Linked DNA regions of Marinagarivorans cellulosilyticus. The protein of the gene in region 1 interacts with the protein of each later gene in a pairwise test. Links are inferred from orthologs where the notes say so. Each region holds a gene or a part of one and is shown on either strand. Other genes may lie near its edges.

The links.
Region 2: the proteins of MARGE09_RS11950 (region 1) and MARGE09_RS09605 interact in binary tests that used the Escherichia coli proteins (3 or more experiments, as listed by UniProt). The link is inferred for Marinagarivorans cellulosilyticus from one-to-one orthologs.

The regions. Positions count from the first base shown.
Region 1 is NZ_AP023086.1:2,986,919-2,996,722, reverse strand. The notes cover bases 6,856-9,804. They hold MARGE09_RS11950 (RodZ domain-containing protein), read right to left. Parts: upstream 8,839-9,804; coding sequence 7,873-8,838; downstream 6,856-7,872. Other genes in these bases: rlmN (dual-specificity RNA methyltransferase RlmN), read right to left, coding at 9,666-9,804; pilW (type IV pilus biogenesis/stability protein PilW), read right to left, coding at 8,873-9,634; ispG (flavodoxin-dependent (E)-4-hydroxy-3-methylbut-2-enyl-diphosphate synthase), read right to left, coding at 6,856-7,846. Outside these bases: MARGE09_RS11990 (ISAs1 family transposase), read left to right, coding at 1-633; MARGE09_RS11985 (hypothetical protein), read right to left, coding at 590-895; MARGE09_RS11980 (hypothetical protein), read right to left, coding at 905-1,090; ribosome biogenesis GTPase Der, read right to left, coding at 1,663-3,186; outer membrane protein assembly factor BamB, read right to left, coding at 3,326-4,537; MARGE09_RS11965 (YfgM family protein), read right to left, coding at 4,534-5,295; hisS (histidine--tRNA ligase), read right to left, coding at 5,381-6,658; more of ispG, read right to left, coding at 6,734-6,855.
Region 2 is NZ_AP023086.1:2,425,591-2,435,436, forward strand. What follows is about bases 4,419-7,409. They hold MARGE09_RS09605 (rod shape-determining protein), read left to right. Parts: upstream 4,419-5,395; coding sequence 5,396-6,424; downstream 6,425-7,409. Other genes in these bases: gatA (Asp-tRNA(Asn)/Glu-tRNA(Gln) amidotransferase subunit GatA), read right to left, coding at 4,419-4,503; gatC (Asp-tRNA(Asn)/Glu-tRNA(Gln) amidotransferase subunit GatC), read right to left, coding at 4,522-4,803; mreC (rod shape-determining protein MreC), read left to right, coding at 6,634-7,409. Also shown: protease SohB, read left to right, coding at 1-54; sulfate transporter CysZ, read right to left, coding at 374-1,126; MARGE09_RS09585 (PA4642 family protein), read right to left, coding at 1,248-1,544; Asp-tRNA(Asn)/Glu-tRNA(Gln) amidotransferase subunit GatB, read right to left, coding at 1,592-3,037; more of gatA, read right to left, coding at 3,049-4,418; more of mreC, read left to right, coding at 7,410-7,506; rod shape-determining protein MreD, read left to right, coding at 7,503-7,985; MARGE09_RS09620 (Maf family protein), read left to right, coding at 8,041-8,658; rng (ribonuclease G), read left to right, coding at 8,734-9,846. UniProt on the Escherichia coli protein: Forms membrane-associated dynamic filaments that are essential for cell shape determination. Acts by regulating cell wall synthesis and cell elongation, and thus cell shape.

The DNA.
Region 1 (9,804 bases):
ATCGATATTAACGGTGCCATTGTTACAACGGATGCAATGGGCTGCCAAGTAAAAGTAGCCGATAAAATTCGCAGTGGGGGAGGCGATTATGTGCTCCAACTAAAAGACAACCAAAAGGCGTTACGTGCTGAAATAGAAGCGTATTACCACAAATTAATACGCGAAGACTTTGCCAACATAACCCATGACACCTATGAAGAAGTCGATAAAGGTCATGGTCGAATTGAGCAAAGAAAAACGCATCATGTAGAAATTAGCGACTGGGTTAATTCAGCGAGAAAATGGTGTGATGCTAATTCACTGATTCGTGTTGAACGCAATACAATAAAAGGCGAAAAAGAATCATCAGAAGTTTCTTGGTATTTAAGCTCTTTGGCCGTTGACGCGCAACGCGGGGCCGATGCAGTTCGAAGTCACTGGGGAGTTGAAAATAATTTACACTGGCAACTCGATGTTACCTTTAAAGAGGATGAATGTAGGCTCGCATCTGGAGCGGCTGCAATGGCTGTTATAAAAAGGTTTTGCATGAATCTGCTAAAGGTTAACGATACGAGTAAGCGCAGATTAAAACACCGAGTCATGGCCTCCGCTATTGATGATGACTATAGGGCAAAAATTCTACTGTCTGTCTAATTATTGCTAGGAGGCCCTGATAGCGCACCCTTAAAACACCAATTTCATAGTCAAACAAACCTTTTAGCTCCTGCTTGACGCCCTTTGTTAGCCAGAGCGTTTGCGGCTTGCTGACAGGTTCGTTATTAAATACTTGGTTTAAAAATGCCGCTTGCTTAGAAACCGTATCGGCAACTGCTGCCTGCGGCAAAATAACCAATGCAAGGGTACTTACAACCGCTAAAACAACCCAGATACTTTTGATAAACGTCATAACACCCATACGCCACACCTAACAAACAACGAAGCCTTCTTCGCGGTCCCAAGAAGACCAATCAATACATATGCTAAGGCTGTCACTTAGATTATCACTCTGACCAATTTGATAATCGGCCTTTATCACAACACCATCAACCAGTCGGTAGTCCATGCCCGCATTATTTTCAGACTCCGCCGCTACGAACACTGTTATTAGCACAGGTATTTAAACCACACTGAATAGCAACGCCATAACCAAAACTTGGCGCAATTTAACCACTCATTATGGCGCTAGCTTAGCGCCGCAAGGCCTTTTTCTCCGCCATTACGCCCTCTAAGCAGTATAAGTATCTGGCTCGATTCAATTAGCGTCGTCAGCCAAGCTGCATTCTAACTTGGTGAAAAGGCGCTAGCTATTGGAAACTTTTGACTAACCAACAATACGAAATGGTAAGCATCAACCTCATCGCCATCTCCATATGCGCTATTGAAATGATGCTTGCTATAACCACCAAGAAGTATTCTGTTAAGCCATTGAAAGGTTAAACGTTAAAAAAGCCGAAATGCTATCAAATGTATTTAAAAAGAATTGGTAGCCGTAATGGAGTTATATCTAGTAAAGCCACCCACTGCAACCCATACATTTTCCTGTCGAAGTTGCTCGATGCTAGAAGAAAACTGCGTGAGAAATGATGCAGTAACGCTCTGCCAAGAAAATAGGTAACACAAACATCCGAAGCGCCACCAAGCAATCAAACAATCCGAGCGTTAATCAGCAATACAATAACGCTCTCACTTTTTCTTAGCACGACCAGATTTAGGTTTTGCGCCTGCCTTTCCTTTTTTAGCTATTGTCATTACCCTGCGTTTTTTGTCGGCGGGGGTTTTCGCCATTTTATTTTTACGGCCCTCAAACGGATTTTCACTCGACTTATACTGAATTCGCAAAGGCGTGCCGTGTAAGTCTAGCGCTTTGCGGAAAGCTTTTTCGAGGTAGCGAGTATAGTGCGCGGGCACCGCGTCCGTCTGATTGCCGTGAATAACAATAATAGGCGGGTTGTTGCCCCCTGGGTGGGCGTAGCGCAGTTTAATACGACGGCCATTGACCATTTGCGGTGGATGCGTTGCCACAGCGCCTTGCAATATACGCGTTAGGAAATTGGTAGATAACTTGTCAGTCGCGGCCTGATAAGCCTTTTCGATGGACTCATATAAATGCCCCACCCCTGTACCGTGCAACGCTGATATGAAATGGAAGTCGGCAAAATCAATAAACCTCAGCTTGCGCTCTAGCTCACTTTTAACGTAGGTTTTATGCTCTTGTTCTAGGCCGTCCCATTTGTTCAATGCCACTACAAGTGCGCGACCCGCATCAATAACCTGCCCCATCAAGTGCAGGTCTTGATCTACTATGCCTTCTTCGGCGTCGATCATTAAAATAACCACATTAGCATCAGCAATGGCTTGTAGGGTTTTAACAATCGAGAATTTCTCGACCGCCAACGTAATGTTTTTACGCCGCCGAATACCTGCGGTATCAATAATGGTATACATCTGACCAAAACGTTCGTAATCGATATATACACTATCACGCGTAGTGCCCGGCATATCAAATACCACCACCCTGTCTTCACCTAGCATTCGGTTTACTAGTGTCGATTTACCAACGTTTGGCCGACCAACAATCGCGATTTTAATGCCTTTAGCAATAGGAGCATCTTCTGACGGAGCTAACTCGTGCTCTACTAGCTCTGTTTGTAAACCCTCTCCTTCGGTAGTATCGAGAGCCATCTCATCTGCCGGAGAATTCGACGCCAAAGCCAAGGTTGGCAAAGTGTCGAAAACATCGCTCAGCAATTGAGTCACGCCACGGCCGTGTGCAGCCGCAATACCATGCACCTCACCTAAACCCAACTCGTAAAAGGCCGCCGTCGCTACATCGTGATTTAAACCATCAATTTTATTGGCCACCAACATAACGGGCTTACTGCGTTGGCGTAAAAAGCTCGCAATTTGCTCATCAGAGGCAGTTAAACCCGCACGGCAATCCACCAAAAACAAAACCAAATCGGCTTCTTCGATAGCGAGACGCGATTGATCTGCCATTGCCGCATCAATGCCCTCTTCATCACCACTAAGACCGCCAGTGTCGATTACGATGAAGCGCTGCTCTTGATAGCTTGCTTCTCCGTATTTGCGGTCTCGCGTTAAACCAGAAAAGTTAGCAACGAGCGCGTCGCGCGTTTTCGTCAGGCGATTAAACAACGTCGATTTACCGACATTGGGGCGACCAACAAGAGCTATTACAGGAATCATAAGGACAACCAATTAGGTCTGTTCAGCTGCACAATTGCAGATATTTCGAACAGTATAAAACAACAAAACCCCCGCAATGTGCAGGGGTCTTTTAGGCAATCGCCTAGTTAAGTACTAGTTTACACAGGGGTAAAAGCTATTACTCTTTAGGGCTAATGCGGTACGCACTCAAGGCGCCATTATCCGCCAGAATATAAACCGTGTCATCGTCGACAAGCATTGGGGAACCATAACCGTTACCCGGCAACGAGCGTCGAGCAACAAACTTACCCGTTTTCGCATCAAAAGCGTGTAGGTAATTTGAGCTATCGACCGCTAAAACAAAGTTATTCAAAACCGCAGGCGAGCCAACATTGCGGCGATGTAGGTCTTTACTATGCCAAAGCTCTTGCCCAGAGGTTAGCCGGCGGGCAATAACATGGCTTGTTTCATCGACGTAAAAAACAGCAGCATCATTCACCGCTATTTCATTAAAAACGCTAGCATCTTCGGCCCAGCTAATTTTTCCAGTACCTCGGCTAACAGCAACAATGCGACCATTAGCACCAGCAGACAGAATAAATGGGCCGCTTGAAACCGGCGTAACATCGAGATCAACAGCGCGCTCAAGCTCTGTAATACCCTGAGGTTGGCTTACACGTACAGACCAGCGAAGGTCGCCCTCTTTGGTGCCAAAGCTCAACAGCTGGCCGTTATCGAATGCGACAAAAGCTTGGGTTCCGAGCAACAAAGGCGAGGCTTGGGCACGAAAGGTAAGTAGCGGTTGTGGATGATCGTAATTCCATAACTGCACGCCATCTGCCGCACTTAACGCAAATAAACGACCATCAATAGCGCTAACAAGAACTTCTTGTCCATTGCTTTGGGGCGGCGCTAACACTTCAGTACTGACAGTTGCCGACCACATAATGCTGCCGTCCTCCGCTGATAAGGCAAATACGTCACCATTGGTTGTTGCGGTGTAAAGCACATCGCCATGTAAGCTGATGCCAGCACTAACATCTTTACTAACGGACGAGCGCCATAAGGTTTTACCGTTCTTTTTATTGACCGCAAAAACCGTTCCCTTGCCTGTTACCGCAAATAATGTGTCTTCGCGTTGCGCAAGGTAAAAACGTTGGTAGTTACTGCCGCCAAACATTGGACGGCTGTATACGCGGCCAGATTTAAACGGGCCTATCCCCATCGTCCGCGCGTTACCATCTAGAGAAGCATGCCAGCGACTGGAAATACTGGCGGTTGATTCAAAAACGGCTAACTCAGCAGGAACCAAGGAAGCATCTTTTGCAGTACAACCCACAAACAAACTTAGCGCCAAAGCCACTAAGCCAAAGCGAACCAATGGCTTCATTCAGCAGCCTCAGCAGGTGTTGCGGCATGAGGGTTTACAGCATGTGGATTAACCGCATGGGGATTAGTGCCAATGGCAAGCGGCGAAGCTGTGGCAATACGCGCGTTATCCATTTTAAACTTTAATATGTTTGCTCGCATTCCGCCGTTAGACTCTTGCCCTTCCAATGCAGCAACCGCAGATTCAAACGCTGTATAAGCTTCGTCTAAACGACCTAAGCTAGCCAATACATCACCACGTGCTTCAGCGTAACCTGCGGTGAACGCATCAGATGGCGATGATGCTAGCAATGCAAGCGCTTCGTCGGTATTGCCCATAGCCGCTTTTACTCGCGCTAAGCGCAGTGTAGCCAATTCAACTGAAGATTGAGTTTGGCTATTAGCAATTACAGCATCTAGATAGCTGGCTGCTTTTTCGTATTCTGCAGCATCTACCGCCATTTTAGCCAAGTGAAAACGGGATAAATCAGCATATAAACCCGTATTATCTTCAGCTAATACAGCTTCAGCGGCACCAACAACACCCGCCTTTTGCTTGGGGCTTAGCGCAGCATCACCTTGGGCTGTTGCCGCAGCAATGACTTTGTCGTATAAGCCAGAATTGGCTTGGTCAGTTTTTTCCTGCGCAGATTGATATGCACCAAACCCGAAATAGCCCGCACTGGCCAATACAACCGCCGATACGGTTAATTTACCGTTCTCTTTCCACCAGCGTTTAAAGGCTTCAATTTGCTCTTCTTCTGTTAAATGCTCGGACACGAGACTCTCCTAATTTTATTGTTTCTTATTCCGCCACCTTCGGCCATATAGGACGATGCTGGCTTTTTGTTGTTGTCACCGTGATTTAGACATCCATCAAGGCTTGGATTTCACCGATAATATCGCTATCTGGCACATTCTTTTGGGGCTCATCGCGGCGTAAATACTTAATCGTTACGGAGCCTTCAGCCGCTTCGCTTTCACCAACAATCAAAGCCAACATTGCCCCGCTTTTGTCCGCACGCTTAAGTTGATTTTTAAAACTGCCACCACCGCAATGACCGACGACGCGTAAAAACGGCATAGCATCGCGCACTTGCTCGGCAAGTGCAATTGCTTTGGCTTGAACATTACCAACCGCAGCCACATAGATATCAACAAGACCATCAAGACCCTCTGGCATGGCATTGAGTTCCGCCAAAAGTAAAACTAAACGCTCTACCCCCATAGCGCAACCAAAGGCCGGCGTAGGCCGCCCGCCTAATTGCTCAACCAAGGTATCGTAACGGCCTCCGGCACAAACTGTTCCTTGTGCACCTAATGAGGTTGTTACCCACTCAAAGACCGTATTGCTGTAATAATCTAAGCCCCGGACTAGGCGCGGGTTGACTTCATAAGCAACTCCGGCTGCATCCAGCAAGGTTTTTAGTGTTTCAAAGTGCTCTATAGATTCTGGTGACAAATAATCACGCAGCACTGGCGCACCATTTAAAACATCCTGCGTGCTAGTAACCTTGCTGTCTAATATACGTAACGGGTTCGTGGTCAAACGGCGCTGGCTATCTTCATCGAGTTCATTCTTACGGGCTTCAAGGTACTTAACTAAATCGTCGCGGTATTTTTGACGCGCATCGCTGGCTCCAAGAGTATTAATCTGCAGTACAACCGACTGTTCAAGCCCCAGCTCGCGCCACAGCCTAGCCGTTAAAATCAACAGCTCTGCTTCGATGTCTGGCCCTGCAAAACCAAAGGTTTCTATGCCTATTTGGTGAAATTGACGAAGCCGACCCTTTTGCGGGCGCTCGTAGCGAAACATAGGGCCTTGGTACCACAAACGCTGAGTCTGGTTGTAGAGCAAGCCGTGTTGTTCACAGGCACGCACGCAACTTGCCGTACCTTCTGGACGCATACTTAGACTATCGCCATTGCGATCATCGAAGGTATACATTTCTTTTTCGATGATATCTGTAGCCTCACCAATGCCACGCTTAAAAAGGTCGGTACTTTCGACAATAGGAAATCGAATTTCGCTAAAACCATAGCGTGATAACACGTCGCTAACTGTAGCTTCAACGTACTGCCAAGCTGGTGAATCAGCAGGCAATAAATCATTCATTCCCTTAACAGACTGTATTTTTTTCAAAGATATACCTTAACAACTTATCTTGTCACTGCTCAGCTTAGCCGAGCGGATAAGAAAATATTGATCAATTTTTGATTACGCTTTTGCGATTAAATTCTCTTCTAAAGCCTCTTTTTCAGCAGCTTTTTTACGAATCATAGCTTCTAGGTCATCAACCAAGTTGGCATTTTCCAATTTGGAGTTAGGCTCCCCATCTTTATAAACTAAGTTTCTTGGCGTACCGCCCGCTAAACCTAAATCGGCTTCCTTGGCCTCTCCTGGGCCATTTACAACACAACCAATAATCGCTACATCTAACGGCGTCGTAATATCTTCTAAACGGTTTTCTAGATCATTAACCGTTTTAATCACATCAAAGTTTTGACGAGAGCAACTTGGGCAAGCAATAAAGTTAACGCCCTTAGTTCGAAGCTTAAGGCTTTTAAGGATATCCCACCCAACCTTCACTTCTTCGACGGGATCTGCCGCTAAAGACACACGTAAAGTATCGCCAATACCATCCATTAACAGCATGCCCAAACCTACCGACGACTTAACCGTACCGGCGCGTAAGCCACCAGCTTCGGTAATACCTAAATGCAAAGGTTGGTCGATTTCTTTCGATAATAGACGGTAAGCTTCAACGGCCATAAAAACATCGCTGGCTTTAACGCTTACTTTAAAATTTTCAAAATTCAATTCATGAAGAATATTCACATGCCTAAGCGCCGACTCTACCAAGGCTTGCGGTGTTGGCTCACCATATTTTTTTTGTAAATCTTTTTCCAATGAGCCCGCATTAACACCAATGCGAATTGGAATATTTAAGTCGCGGGCTTTATCAACCACCGCCTGAATGCGCTTTTCACGGCCAATATTACCAGGGTTTATTCTTAAGCAATCCACCCCTAAATCGGCCACCTTAAGTGCGATGCGATAATCAAAATGAATGTCCGCCACTAATGGGACAGTGACTTGCTTTTTGATTTCGCCAAAAGCATCCGCAGCCTCTAGGCTAGGCACCGAAACCCGAACAATATCAGCCCCTGCCGCTTGAATACGCTGAATTTGATCAACCGTTGCAGCAACATCGCAAGTTTCAGTGTTTGTCATACTTTGAACACTGATTGGGGCATCGCCACCAACAGGTACATTTCCTACCATAATTTGCCGGGTTTTACGGCGGACAATAGGGGAATCGCAATGCATAATTAACTCTTTAAATAACGGGCCCGTTAAGGGCCAACTTGAATCCGTAAGACACGGCGTCCGGGGCTAGCAGTTAAGTCTAGGGCGCGCCCATTAACAAAGCCTGTCGCCGCAGCGGCATCACCCAATTTTAGATCAAAAGGCGCTTTACCCAGCAGCTGAATTTCATCACCAGCTTTAGCCAATTTAGCGACTTGCTTACGGCCACTGGCATCAGCTACCTCGACCCAGCAATCAGCCGTAAACACCAATTTTAATACATCGCTCGAAGACGCTTCTGTCTGCAGTTTAAGTGATACTGATTCAGCATTAGCCGATTGCGCTACAGGAGTTTCCGACTTGACGATGTTTTCAGGAGTGTTTTGACTACCGCTGTTTACATCAGGCGCAATAGCCATCGAACTCGCAACCGAGCTAGACGCAGCCTTGATGGGTTCTTGCTCTTTACTCTCTTCAACTGAAGCCACCAAGTCGCGAGACATTAAATTTTCATCGCGCTGTGTTAAAGGCACTTTTTGCTCTAAAGCTTTTACACTACTGAGCGAAGGTGCAAGCTCGGCAGAGTTATTCACAACAATAGCGTCGTCTGCCATTTTTTCTTTTTGCTGCGCAAAAAACCATTGGCCCAAGCCAATAAAAATAATAAGCGCTACAGCAGTTGCCACCCATGGCGGCCAGTTAACGTTTTTACGCGGCGCCACTACCGGGTTATTTTGCTCCTCACTAAGCTTCTTTTGTTTGAAATACGCCTCTACAACAGTAACTAACGGCTTGCCATCAAGGCCTACTTGCTTAGCGTATGTTTTCACATAACCAATAACAAAAGCGGGGGCAGTCCCAGCCGCAGAATAATCATCGCGCTCAATCGCCTCTAAACGGGTTTCAAAAATTCGAGTCGCCTCGGCAATTTGAACTAACGTCTTTCCCTGTTGCTTTCGCGCGGCAGAAAGTTGCTGCCCCGGCGTAAGGCCGCTGGCTTGCGTCAAGGTCACAACAATGCCTCTTTTACAGTCGTAAATAAAAACATTATTGGCTCTCTATAAGGGCTTTGTATTCAAGGTATTCTTTTGAATAACCGAACATATTTTTTAACGCTAGAGCTTGGCTAGATACACGGTCTTGGTTATCAAATATGCGCTCAATACGGATTCCAAGCCATAAGCTTCGTGCAGAAGGCTCTGTCAATTTGTTATAACGGTCGAGATAGCGCTTAGCGGTTGAGTAATCCTGATCTTTAAAAGCTAAATCCGCCAGTTCAATAACAGCCGGCGCCATGGAAGAGCGAAGATTTAAAGCATGCGTAAATGCCGCTTTGGCTCGCACGATATTGTTCAATTCTAACGCGCAGCGGCCAGCAAAATATAGTGAGTATGCGCGCTCAGGGTAAGAGAGGTCTTTAGCAACCTCCTCAAATTGAACCGATGCATCTTCATAGCGACCTTGGCGAGACAAAAACAGACCATAGGTGTAACGGGACGCAGAAATTTCTTTGTTATTCGCATATTTAATGCTTTTTTGAAAGTTTTCTTCGGCCGCCTCTGGCTCGCCATTAAGCTGGTGCACCAAGGCTAGCCCCTGCAAACCACGGGGATTTTTTTTATCAACTTCCAATACATCGAGAAACTGCCGCAACGCCTGATCACGATTGCCAGCATCGAGGTATTTCATCCCTAACTCAATACGAGTATCCATAGCCTTTGCCGGATCCACTTTGGACGTTTTAGTTACGCCAGTGGAAACACAGCCGGACAACAGTAGAATGCTAATAGTTAAACTTATTGCTTTCATCGTTATTGTTACTCGCATGCATCTAATTTTATTAAGGATTCCCACCCACAAAATTCACGACTTCCTCCGATGCAACACCGGTTAAACCATAGCGAGCACTTCTACGGGTAATATCATTGACTTCACCCGCTAGCTGCCCACAAGCCGCATCGATATCGTCACCACGTGTA
Region 2 (9,846 bases), 560 kb from region 1 along the record:
GAGAGCACCTTAACTAAAGTGTGGGGTAAGGTTAGTCAACGGTATTTTTCATAGCATATTGGATTTAAATGTAAGGGCATCTCTAAAAATAGTGATTGTTTTGTGAGAGCAAGGAGGCACCGCCCGGACGACTGAATGGATTCAGGAGGTAGAGCGACGCAGGAAGCCAAAGCCGAGAGCCGCAGTTTACGTGGTGTAAATCATTCAACGCATCCTTGCGCTTCACCCTTCGGGCAGCAAACTGTGCAAATTGGTCCTCCAATTTGTGAGGACTCGAGGACGGAGCTGACGCCGTTATCGCGGAAAAAGTGCATTTTTAGAGGTGTCCGGTAAGATAAAAATGGCCGCTATTAAGCGGCCATTTTTTTGTCTGCTATTGCTGCCACTTTAGCTCTTTAATCCAAAAGGCTGTGCCGCCAGTAACGGCGGCTGGCATGGCAAAGATATTGATAATGGGTACCATGCTGGCAATCATCACCATTCCACCAAAACCAGTACTGCTATATATATTGGCGCGCATGCGCTTGCGCATTGGGCCAAAATCGAGCTGGTTGTTATCGCAGGCGTAGTCAACATATTGAATAGCCATGCACCAAGATCCCCATAAGGCTGCAACCACGGGCACGAGGGGGCTTGTAATGCCAACAAGGCCTAGCAATATCAGCACGAAAAAGACAAAAATACCTCGCCCAATAAAATAGAATATTTTGCGTAATTCTCGGCCAATAACACGCGGTATCATCTGGCCGATGGGCTCGTCGGCCATTTTTTTACCTGTGACTAGCTCTTCGGTTTTTTGTGCTAGCAGACCATAAAAGGGGGCGGCCACAATATTGGTGATGGCATTAAATAGGTAGCCGTAGCACAGCAATAGTATCGCCCCGACCAATATCCACATTAACCATTTTAAAAAGTGCAAAAAGCTGGGAACCTTATCAAGCATCCATTCCATGCCACTATTAAAGTAGTGGAACATGGTTGCCGTAAGGGTAAAGAAAATAATCAGGTTAATGATTAAAGGTACGAGGATGTAAAGCCTTAGCTCTTTGCGCCACAGCAGGTTAACACCTTCTATATAGTAGTTGACACCAGTGGCAAGGTTGTTATTTGGCAACGTTTTTATCATGGGGTACTCCGTAAAATACGCTACAAAAAAGGCGTTAATACCTCTACGCTATCATTAAGTTCGTAGTGATATTAACGCCTTTATCTTGCGAGCGGTTAGCGCTTGAATTAATTGCCCGTGATCACTTTGCGCCTGCTGCATTTAAGGCTGCAAGGTAGTCGCTGCCCTGACGGTGGCCAGCAATAATCTGTGGCATTGTTTTGCCTGTAGGACCTACAGCGTTTATGTTGCGCCCTGCAGCTACAAAAAATTGTACGAAGGTTGCAAAGTTTTCCTGGTGCATGCCCCGGTAGGCAACCTCTATGCAGTGATAGTCAGCATCTATGCCAGCTGGTGCTTGTACATCTAGAAACGATTTGATGCGTTCGTCATCAAACGTTTCACCTAAGACTTTTTGTTTATCTTTTTTTAAGCTCATAATCTTCTCTCGTAAATACTCGCCGTTTGTGCGTTAAGCTTTGGTTATTAGCCGTTAAGCTTGTTGACCAGTAGTTCGTTCAATTGTTTGGGGTTTGCTTGGCCTTTGCTGGCCTTCATGCATTGTCCGACAAAAAATCCGAGCATTTTGGGGCGCTTATCGTCGGCAGCTGCACGGTAGTTATCAACTTGCTTTTGATTGTTGGCGAGCACTTCGTCAATAATCTTTTCGAGTGCGCCGCTATCGCTGACTTGCTTTAAGCCTTTAGCCTCGATAATAGTATCGGCATCACCTTCGCCGGCGGCCATCGCTTCAAATACGGTTTTAGCCATTTTACTGTTGATGGTGCCATCGTCGATGCGAACAGTGAGGCCGGCTAAAGCTTGTGCTGATACAGGACAGCTAGCAATGGTAATCTCTTCGCGATTTAGCAAAGCGGCAATTTCACCCATTACCCAGTTAGCGGCTAGTTTTGGTTGCGCGCCAGCGGCTACCGCAGCATCAAAATAAACTGCTGTTGCTACATCACTTGTTAGCACCTGTGCATCGTAATCGGATAACCCCATGTCTCGGGTGTAGCGTACGCGCTTATCTTCGGGTAGCTCGGGCATAGCCGCTTTTACTTCAGCTAAGAACTCATCACTAAGCTCTACTGGCAATAAATCGGGACAAGGGAAGTAGCGGTAATCGTTGGAGTCTTCTTTGCTGCGCATGGCGCGGGCTTTTTTAGTATCGCCATTGTAAAGCCGTGTTTCTTGACGAATTTCGCCGCCGCTTTCAAGCACGCTGATTTGACGCTCAACTTCTAGCTCGATGGCCTCTTCCATAAACTTAAATGAGTTAAGGTTTTTGGTTTCGGTTCGGGTGCCCAGTTTTTCTTCACCTTTAGGGCGAATGGAAATATTGACATCAAAACGCAAAGAGCCTTGCGACATTTCGCCGTCACAAATCCCTAGTGCCACTACTAAACCGTGCAGCTTCTTTGCAAAGGCAACGGCTTGGTCAGCATTGCGCATATCGGGTTCGGTAACAATTTCGATTAAGGGCGTGCCGGCGCGGTTAAGGTCGATACCGCTCATGCCGTGGAAATCTTCGTGTAGCGACTTCCCGGCGTCTTCCTCTAAGTGTGCGTGGTGAATGCGCACAGTGTGAGTGCTACCGTCGTCGAGCGCGATTTCCATTTTACCTGCGCCAACAATAGGGGCGTCTAGCTGTGTGGTTTGATAGCCCTTGGGTAGGTCGGGGTAGAAGTAGTTTTTGCGTTCAAAAACAGAGGTGCGGCCAATTTCAGCATCAATAGCTAAGCCAAACATTGCGGCGTACTTAAACGCTTGGCGGTTGGGTACTGGCAGTGTGCCGGGCATGGCTAAATCAATCGCGCAAGCTTGGGTGTTGGGCTCGGCGCCGAATTCGGTGCTAGAACCTGAAAATATTTTGGTTTTGGTGGCCAATTGAACGTGAATTTCAAGGCCGATAACGGTTTCCCATTCCATAGTGCTTTGCCTTATTCGTAGTTGGCCGGTGCCAGTGTATGGAAGTTAGTCGCTTGCTGGAATTGATGCGCAGCGCCTAGCATTTTTGCTTCGGCAAAATAATTGCCAATAATCTGCAAGCCCACGGGTTTTCCGTCGACTAAGCCGCAAGGCACGGACATACCGGGTAGGCCAGCAAGGTTGGTTGCAATGGTGTAGATGTCTTCAAGGTACATAGCTACAGGATCTGCACCTTTGCTGCCAAACTCAAAGGCCGGTGTTGGAGAAGTGGGGCCAATAATGAGATCGACATCGTTAAATGCAGCAACAAAATCTTGTTGTATTAAGCGGCGGGCTTTTTGTGCTTTGGCGAAGTAGGCGTCGTAATAGCCGGCGCTTAGAGCATAGGCACCGACCAATATGCGGCGCTTAACTTCGTCGCCAAAGGCTTCGCTGCGCGAGCGACAATAAAGGTCGTCTAAGTCTTGTGGATTTTCACAGCGGTAGCCGTAGCGCACGCCATCAAAACGGGACAAGTTTGCAGAGCATTCGGCCGGAGCAATCACATAGTAAGCCGGCACTGATAACCCAGTGTGCGGCAGCTTGATGGATTTGGTCGTTGCGCCCAGCTTTTCGAACTGTGCAATAGCTTCGCGTACACATTTTTCAGTTTCGGGGTTTAAGCCTTCACCGAAATACTCATCGGGAATACCAATGCGAAGGCCTGCGAGTGGTTGGTTCAGTAAACGGGTGTAATCATCTACCGGCTCGTTAACGCTGGTGGAGTCTTTGGCGTCGTAGCCAGACATAGTGCCAAGCAACAATGCAACATCTTCTGCGCTGCGAGCCATTAAGCCGGCTTGATCTAAGCTGCTAGCAAACGCGATCATGCCGTAGCGCGAGGCGCGGCCATAAGTGGGTTTAAGGCCTGTGATGCCGCACAGTGCGGCCGGTTGCCTAATAGACCCCCCAGTATCTGTTGCCGTGGCTGCTGGAGCCAAACGTGCTGCTACCGCAGCGGCAGAGCCACCTGATGACCCACCTGGTACGCAGTTAGTGGCCCAGGGGTTTTTAACGGGGCCGTAGTAGCTGGTTTCGTTGGAGGAGCCCATAGCGAACTCGTCCATGTTTGTTTTACCTAAACAAACAACGCCTTGCTGTTGGTAGTTGGCCACAATGGTTGCGTCGTAAGGGGATATAAAATTATCCAACATTTTCGAGCCGCAGCTTGTGCGCACGCCTTGCGTACAGAAAATATCTTTGTGCGCGATGGGTAAACCACACAGCGCGGGGGCATCGCCTTGTGCAATGCGGGCATCAGCGGCTTTGGCTTGGGCTAGGGCTTGTTCTTCAGTGACGGTAATAAAGCTATTTAGCTCGCCATCGTGGCTTTTTATTCTGTCGAGAAAAAATTGCGTAAGCTCGACACTGGATACAGCTTTGCTTTGCAGCTGCTTTACCAGTTGAGCAACAGTTTGGTTATGCATGCGGGTATCCGTTGTAAGTTAGTCGATGACTTTGGGGACAAGGTAAAGGCCATTTTCGGTGGCAGGCGCAATAGCTTGCATTTGTTCGCGCACATTGGGCTCGCTGACCTCATCGGCGCGTAAAATTTGTACGGCATCTAATGGGTGCGCCATAGGTTTTACGTCGTTGGTATCGGCGGCAGCTAGTTGGTCGACTAATGCCAAAACATTGCTAATGCTGGTGGCCACTTCGTCGGCTTTATCGTCGGCAATTTGCAAGCGCGCTAGCTTTGCCAGTTGTTGAATGTCTTCTCGGTTCACGAGGATCTCCGCTTACGGAATAAATAAAAAGGCATGGTGAGCCGCATTGGCGTAAAATGCTCGCCATTGCTGCCCTAACCGTTAAAACCTAACCGTTAAAAATAGGCGCGCTAAGTTACCACATTTGCGCCTTGCCCTAAATCCCTTGCGTTGCTAGAGTGCCATCCAACTTAAAAGGGGCTCAATAAAGCGGCTTTTTAATGTTGTTGTGCAGCCATATTGCTAAGAGTGCAATCACAATTGAATGTTTTTTGTGCAGTACTTTAGTGTTGCACTGAAGCGGCAAGTGATAAAGTTTCTTCATATATTCAAAAGTTTTAACACGAGCGCAAAACTAAGGCCTACTATATAAGCAGGCTGTCTATATTTTGTTCTTTGTGGTGGGTTGGCAAATAAGACAGTAAGGTCTTGATACGGCTTTTTGGATGTGAAGGCTTGCACACAACGCGGCGCAAATGGGTACCGCAAAAATTTATAGCGTGTCCGAGGTTGTATGTACGGGCGTTTGAGTAGATGCATGTCTAAAGGGCTGCATTGCGCACATTACAGTATTCTCAGTATATGAGACTTTCTTAAAAAGGTTTTCGTCCACATGTTTAAGCGTTTACGCGGGCTGTTTTCAAATGACCTATCCATCGATTTGGGTACGGCAAATACACTTATTTTTGTCCGCGAACGCGGCATTGTTTTAAATGAACCTTCTGTGGTTGCTATTCGCAACCACAATGGCCAAAAGCGCGTAGAGGCGGTAGGCATGGCTGCAAAACGCATGCTTGGCCGCACGCCCGGTAATATTATGGCTATCCGCCCCCTAAAAGATGGCGTTATTGCCGACTTCCAAGTGACCGAAAAAATGCTTCAGCACTTTATTAAAAAGGTCCACGAGCACGCTTGGTTGCAGCCTTCACCACGAGTATTGGTGTGCGTACCGTGTTTATCAACAGAAGTTGAAAAACGCGCAATTCGCGAGTCGGCCATTGGTGCTGGCGCGCGCGAAGTACACTTGATCGAAGAACCTATGGCTGCAGCAATAGGTGCCGGCTTAAATGTAGAAGAAGCAACGGGCTCGATGGTTGTTGATATTGGTGGCGGTACAACAGAGATCGCGATTATTTCACTTAATGGTGTTGTTCATTCTGATTCTGTACGCATTGGTGGTGACCGTTTTGATGAAGCCATCATTAATTTTGTGCGTCGTAAATACGGTAGCGTGATTGGTGAGGCAACGGCGGAGCGCATCAAAAAAGAAATTGGCTGCGCCTTTGCAGGTAGCGAAGTGCTCGAAATTGATGTTCGCGGCCGCAATCTTGCCGAAGGTGTACCGCGTAGCTTTACGTTAAACAGTGACGAGGTGCTAGAGTCTTTACAGGAGCCGTTGGCGGGAATTGTTCAAGCGGTTAAAAGCGCCTTAGAACAGTGCCCACCCGAATTGGCCAGTGATATTGCCGAAAGCGGCATCGTGATTACCGGCGGCGGCGCGCTATTGCGTAGCATTGATCATTTGTTGATGGAAGAAACTGGCTTGCCTGTAGTTATTGCTGAAGACCCGCTCACATGTGTGGCTCGCGGTGGCGGTAAAGCCATGGAACTTATGGACAGTCGAACTATCACCCTATCTTAAGAGTGGCGTAATTCGCGAATCCTGTTGATAAAAAACGCGAAAAGCCAATAACAGTCGCTAAGTGTGCTATTTTCGAGCACCTGAGCTATGGTGTTAATGATAATGAATGTTGTTAATACCTTCAGTCTTTGCCTTTTGGCGGCGAGGCTGGGATTTGTTAAGGCCTATTTCTAAGCTGCTAAGTTAAAGAGGGCGGTACCATCAAGCTGCTGTTTACCAAAGGACCATCATTGGGCGCCAAAATGGCTGCGCTCTTTGTGGTTTCTGCTGTGCTTGTTGCACTGTTTGTCACCACGCCGTTTTTGGAAGGGGCGCGTAATAAAGCGGTGGGCTTGGCAGCCCCCCTTTATCATTTAGCCGACTTGCCGCATAACTTAAGTGAATGGAGTCGAACACGCTTAATTGGTCGCGATAAACTGATTCAAGAGAATGAATCGCTGCGCAGTGAATTGTTAGTTCATCAGCGCAAATTACAGCAGCTTGCATTCCTCGCAGCAGAAAACACCCGCCTTCGCCAACTGCTAAATTCAGCCGATACGCTTAATCAGCGAGTCTTGGTGGCTGATCTTATAGGGGTGGCACCTGACCCTAACATTCATAAAGTCTTTATTAATCGCGGCACGCGGGATGGCGTTTATGTCGGCCAGCCTGTTGTTGATGCTTCTGGCTTGATTGGCCAAGTGGTGAATGTATCGTCTTCTAATAGCAGCGTGTTGTTGATATCTGATACTAGCCACGCCATTCCAGTGCAAATTAATCGCAACGGCGTGCGCTTGATAGCAGAAGGGCGTGGCAGCGTCTTTGAGCTAGGCTTGCGGCATGTTTCTAGTACGCTAGATATTAAAGAAGGCGACTTATTGGTCAGCTCTGGCTTGGGGGATATTTACCCCGCTGGTTATCCTGTCGCTACCGTTGAAAAAATCGTCTACGACCCTGGTAGGCCGTTTGCCGATGTTGTTGCTGTGCCTATGGCCCAACTCAACCGAAACCGCCATGTACTGCTTGTTTTTGCGCAATCTTCTAAAGTGTCTTTTGGTGCCGGCGATGCTGATGTTTCATCCGAAGTGCAAACGCCGCCATGAGTGACAACATTGGCTACCTTCCTTGGTTGGCGGTGACGGTATTTGTAGGCTTGATGCTAAGCATTTACCCGTTACCCGCCCATTATGCTTGGTTTCGCCCAGAGTTTCTGGCGTTGGTGTGCATCTTTTGGGCTGTCTTTTGCCCGTATCGTTTTGGGGTTGTGATGGCTTGGTGCATTGGCCTTCTGCAGGATATTGTTGTGGGCGATGTGTGGGGTGCACATGCTTTGTCGTTAGCTTTTATTGCGTACTTATGTTTGTGTTCCTACCAGCGTTTACGCAGTTATCGACGAGGCCAGCAAATGCTATGGGTATTTGTATTGGTTGGCATTCACGAAGTGTTTGTTAATTGGGTTCAGGGGTTAAATGGTTATGCTGCGCCAGTGGTCATGATTATATTACCGACACTCATTACAGCATTGTGTTGGCCGTTGGTGGTTGGTTTACTTAAGCCCACGCGTAATATCTGGCAGGGGTAGTGGCTTACAGCCTGTGCATGCGAGCCTTAACGCGATAAAAATAAGAGAACGTTTTATGCAAGCGAATGGTGCTGCCAAGCCCAAATTATTCTTAGCCTCAAAATCGCCGCGTCGCGCCGAGTTGCTGCAGCAAATAGGGGTTCCTTTTGAGGTCTTGAGTATTGATGTGCCAGAGCATCGCCAAGAAGGTGAGGCGCCGGCAACCTATGTTGCGCGTTTAGCGCGCGAAAAGGCCCGCGCTGGTGCAGCGCTAGTAAATGGGTGCGCTGTGTTAGGTGCCGATACCATTGTAGAGTGCGCAGGCCACGTGTTGGAAAAACCCCGCGATCAAGCCCATGCCGCTGAGATGTTACATTTATTGAGCGATCAAACGCACCTTGTGCATACGGCTGTTGCTCTTTGTTGCAATGAGCAGCTATATACCGATTTAGTCACCAGCAAAGTGACTTTTCGAGCGTTATCGAGTGATGAAATAGCCCGTTATTGGCTTACCGGCGAGCCTGCTGATAAAGCCGGCGGTTACGGTATTCAAGGTTTAGGGGCTGTTTTTGTTCAGCACTTAGCTGGAAGTTATTCAGGGGTAATGGGTTTGCCCATCGCTCAAACTCAGCAGCTGTTGGCATCGTTAAATATAACGTGCTGGCAACCGGATGCTAGCACTGCGTTAATGTGAACATTGCCTTGTATAAAGTATCAAAAATAGCGATGCACTGTAAAAACGCACTGCCAAATTAATAGGAGAGCCGCAATGAGAGATGAAATATTAGTCAATTTTGGCCCAACAGAAACGCGCGCGGCGTTAGTTGAAAATGGTGTGGTGCAGGAAATTTACATTGAGCGCACACAAAAGCGAGGCATTGTTGGCAACATTTACAAGGGTAAAGTTGTACGGGTTTTACCGGGTATGCAAGCTGCTTTTGTTGATATTGGCTTAGAACGCGCGGGCTTTATTCATGCTGGCGATATCTCTTCTCAAAATACCGACCCTGCCAGCGACAGCGCAGATACTAAAAACAGTGAGCCTGCTGATATCCGCACCTTATTACGCGAAGGCCAGCAAGTGTTGGTACAGGTTACAAAAGACCCTATCAGTACAAAAGGCGCAAGGCTTACAACACATATCTCTGTTTCGGCGCGTTATTTGGTGTATATGCCCAGCAGTGAACATATTGGTATCTCTAATCGAATTGAGGATGCGGCCGAGCGCGAGCGATTAAAAGCGGCGGTTAGCGAAATTACTTCAGAGTACAAAGAGCAATACGGCGGTGGCTTTATTGTGCGCACTGCTGCTGAGGGTGCCTCTACCGAAGAGCTAAAAGCCGATATCCCTTTTGTATATAAGCTTTGGCATAACTTGGCAGAGAAAATAAAAACCACCAAAGCGCCTAAACTTGTCTACGAAGATTTGCCGCTGTACATGCGCACTGTGCGCGATTTAATGCAACCCTCTATAGAAAAGGTTCGTATCGATTCGCGTGAATCACTGCAAAAAATGGAGAACTTTGCCCAGTACTACGCGCCAGAAATTGGCGGCCGAATAGAGCATTACCCAGGGCCTCGCCCCATTTTCGATTTGTACGGTGTTGAAGACGAACTTAAAAAAGCGCTCGAAACCCGCGTGCCTTTAAAGTCTGGCGGTTATCTTATTGTTGAGCAAACCGAGGCTATGTCTACTATTGATGTAAACACTGGCGCTTTTGTTGGGCATCGAAACTTAGAAGAAACCATTTTTAAAACCAATTTGGAAGCGGCTTCTGCTATTGCGCGTCAGCTACGTTTACGCAATTTAGGTGGCATTATCATTCTTGATTTTATTGATATGACAGATGCCGAGCACCAGCGCCAAGTTTTAAGAACGCTA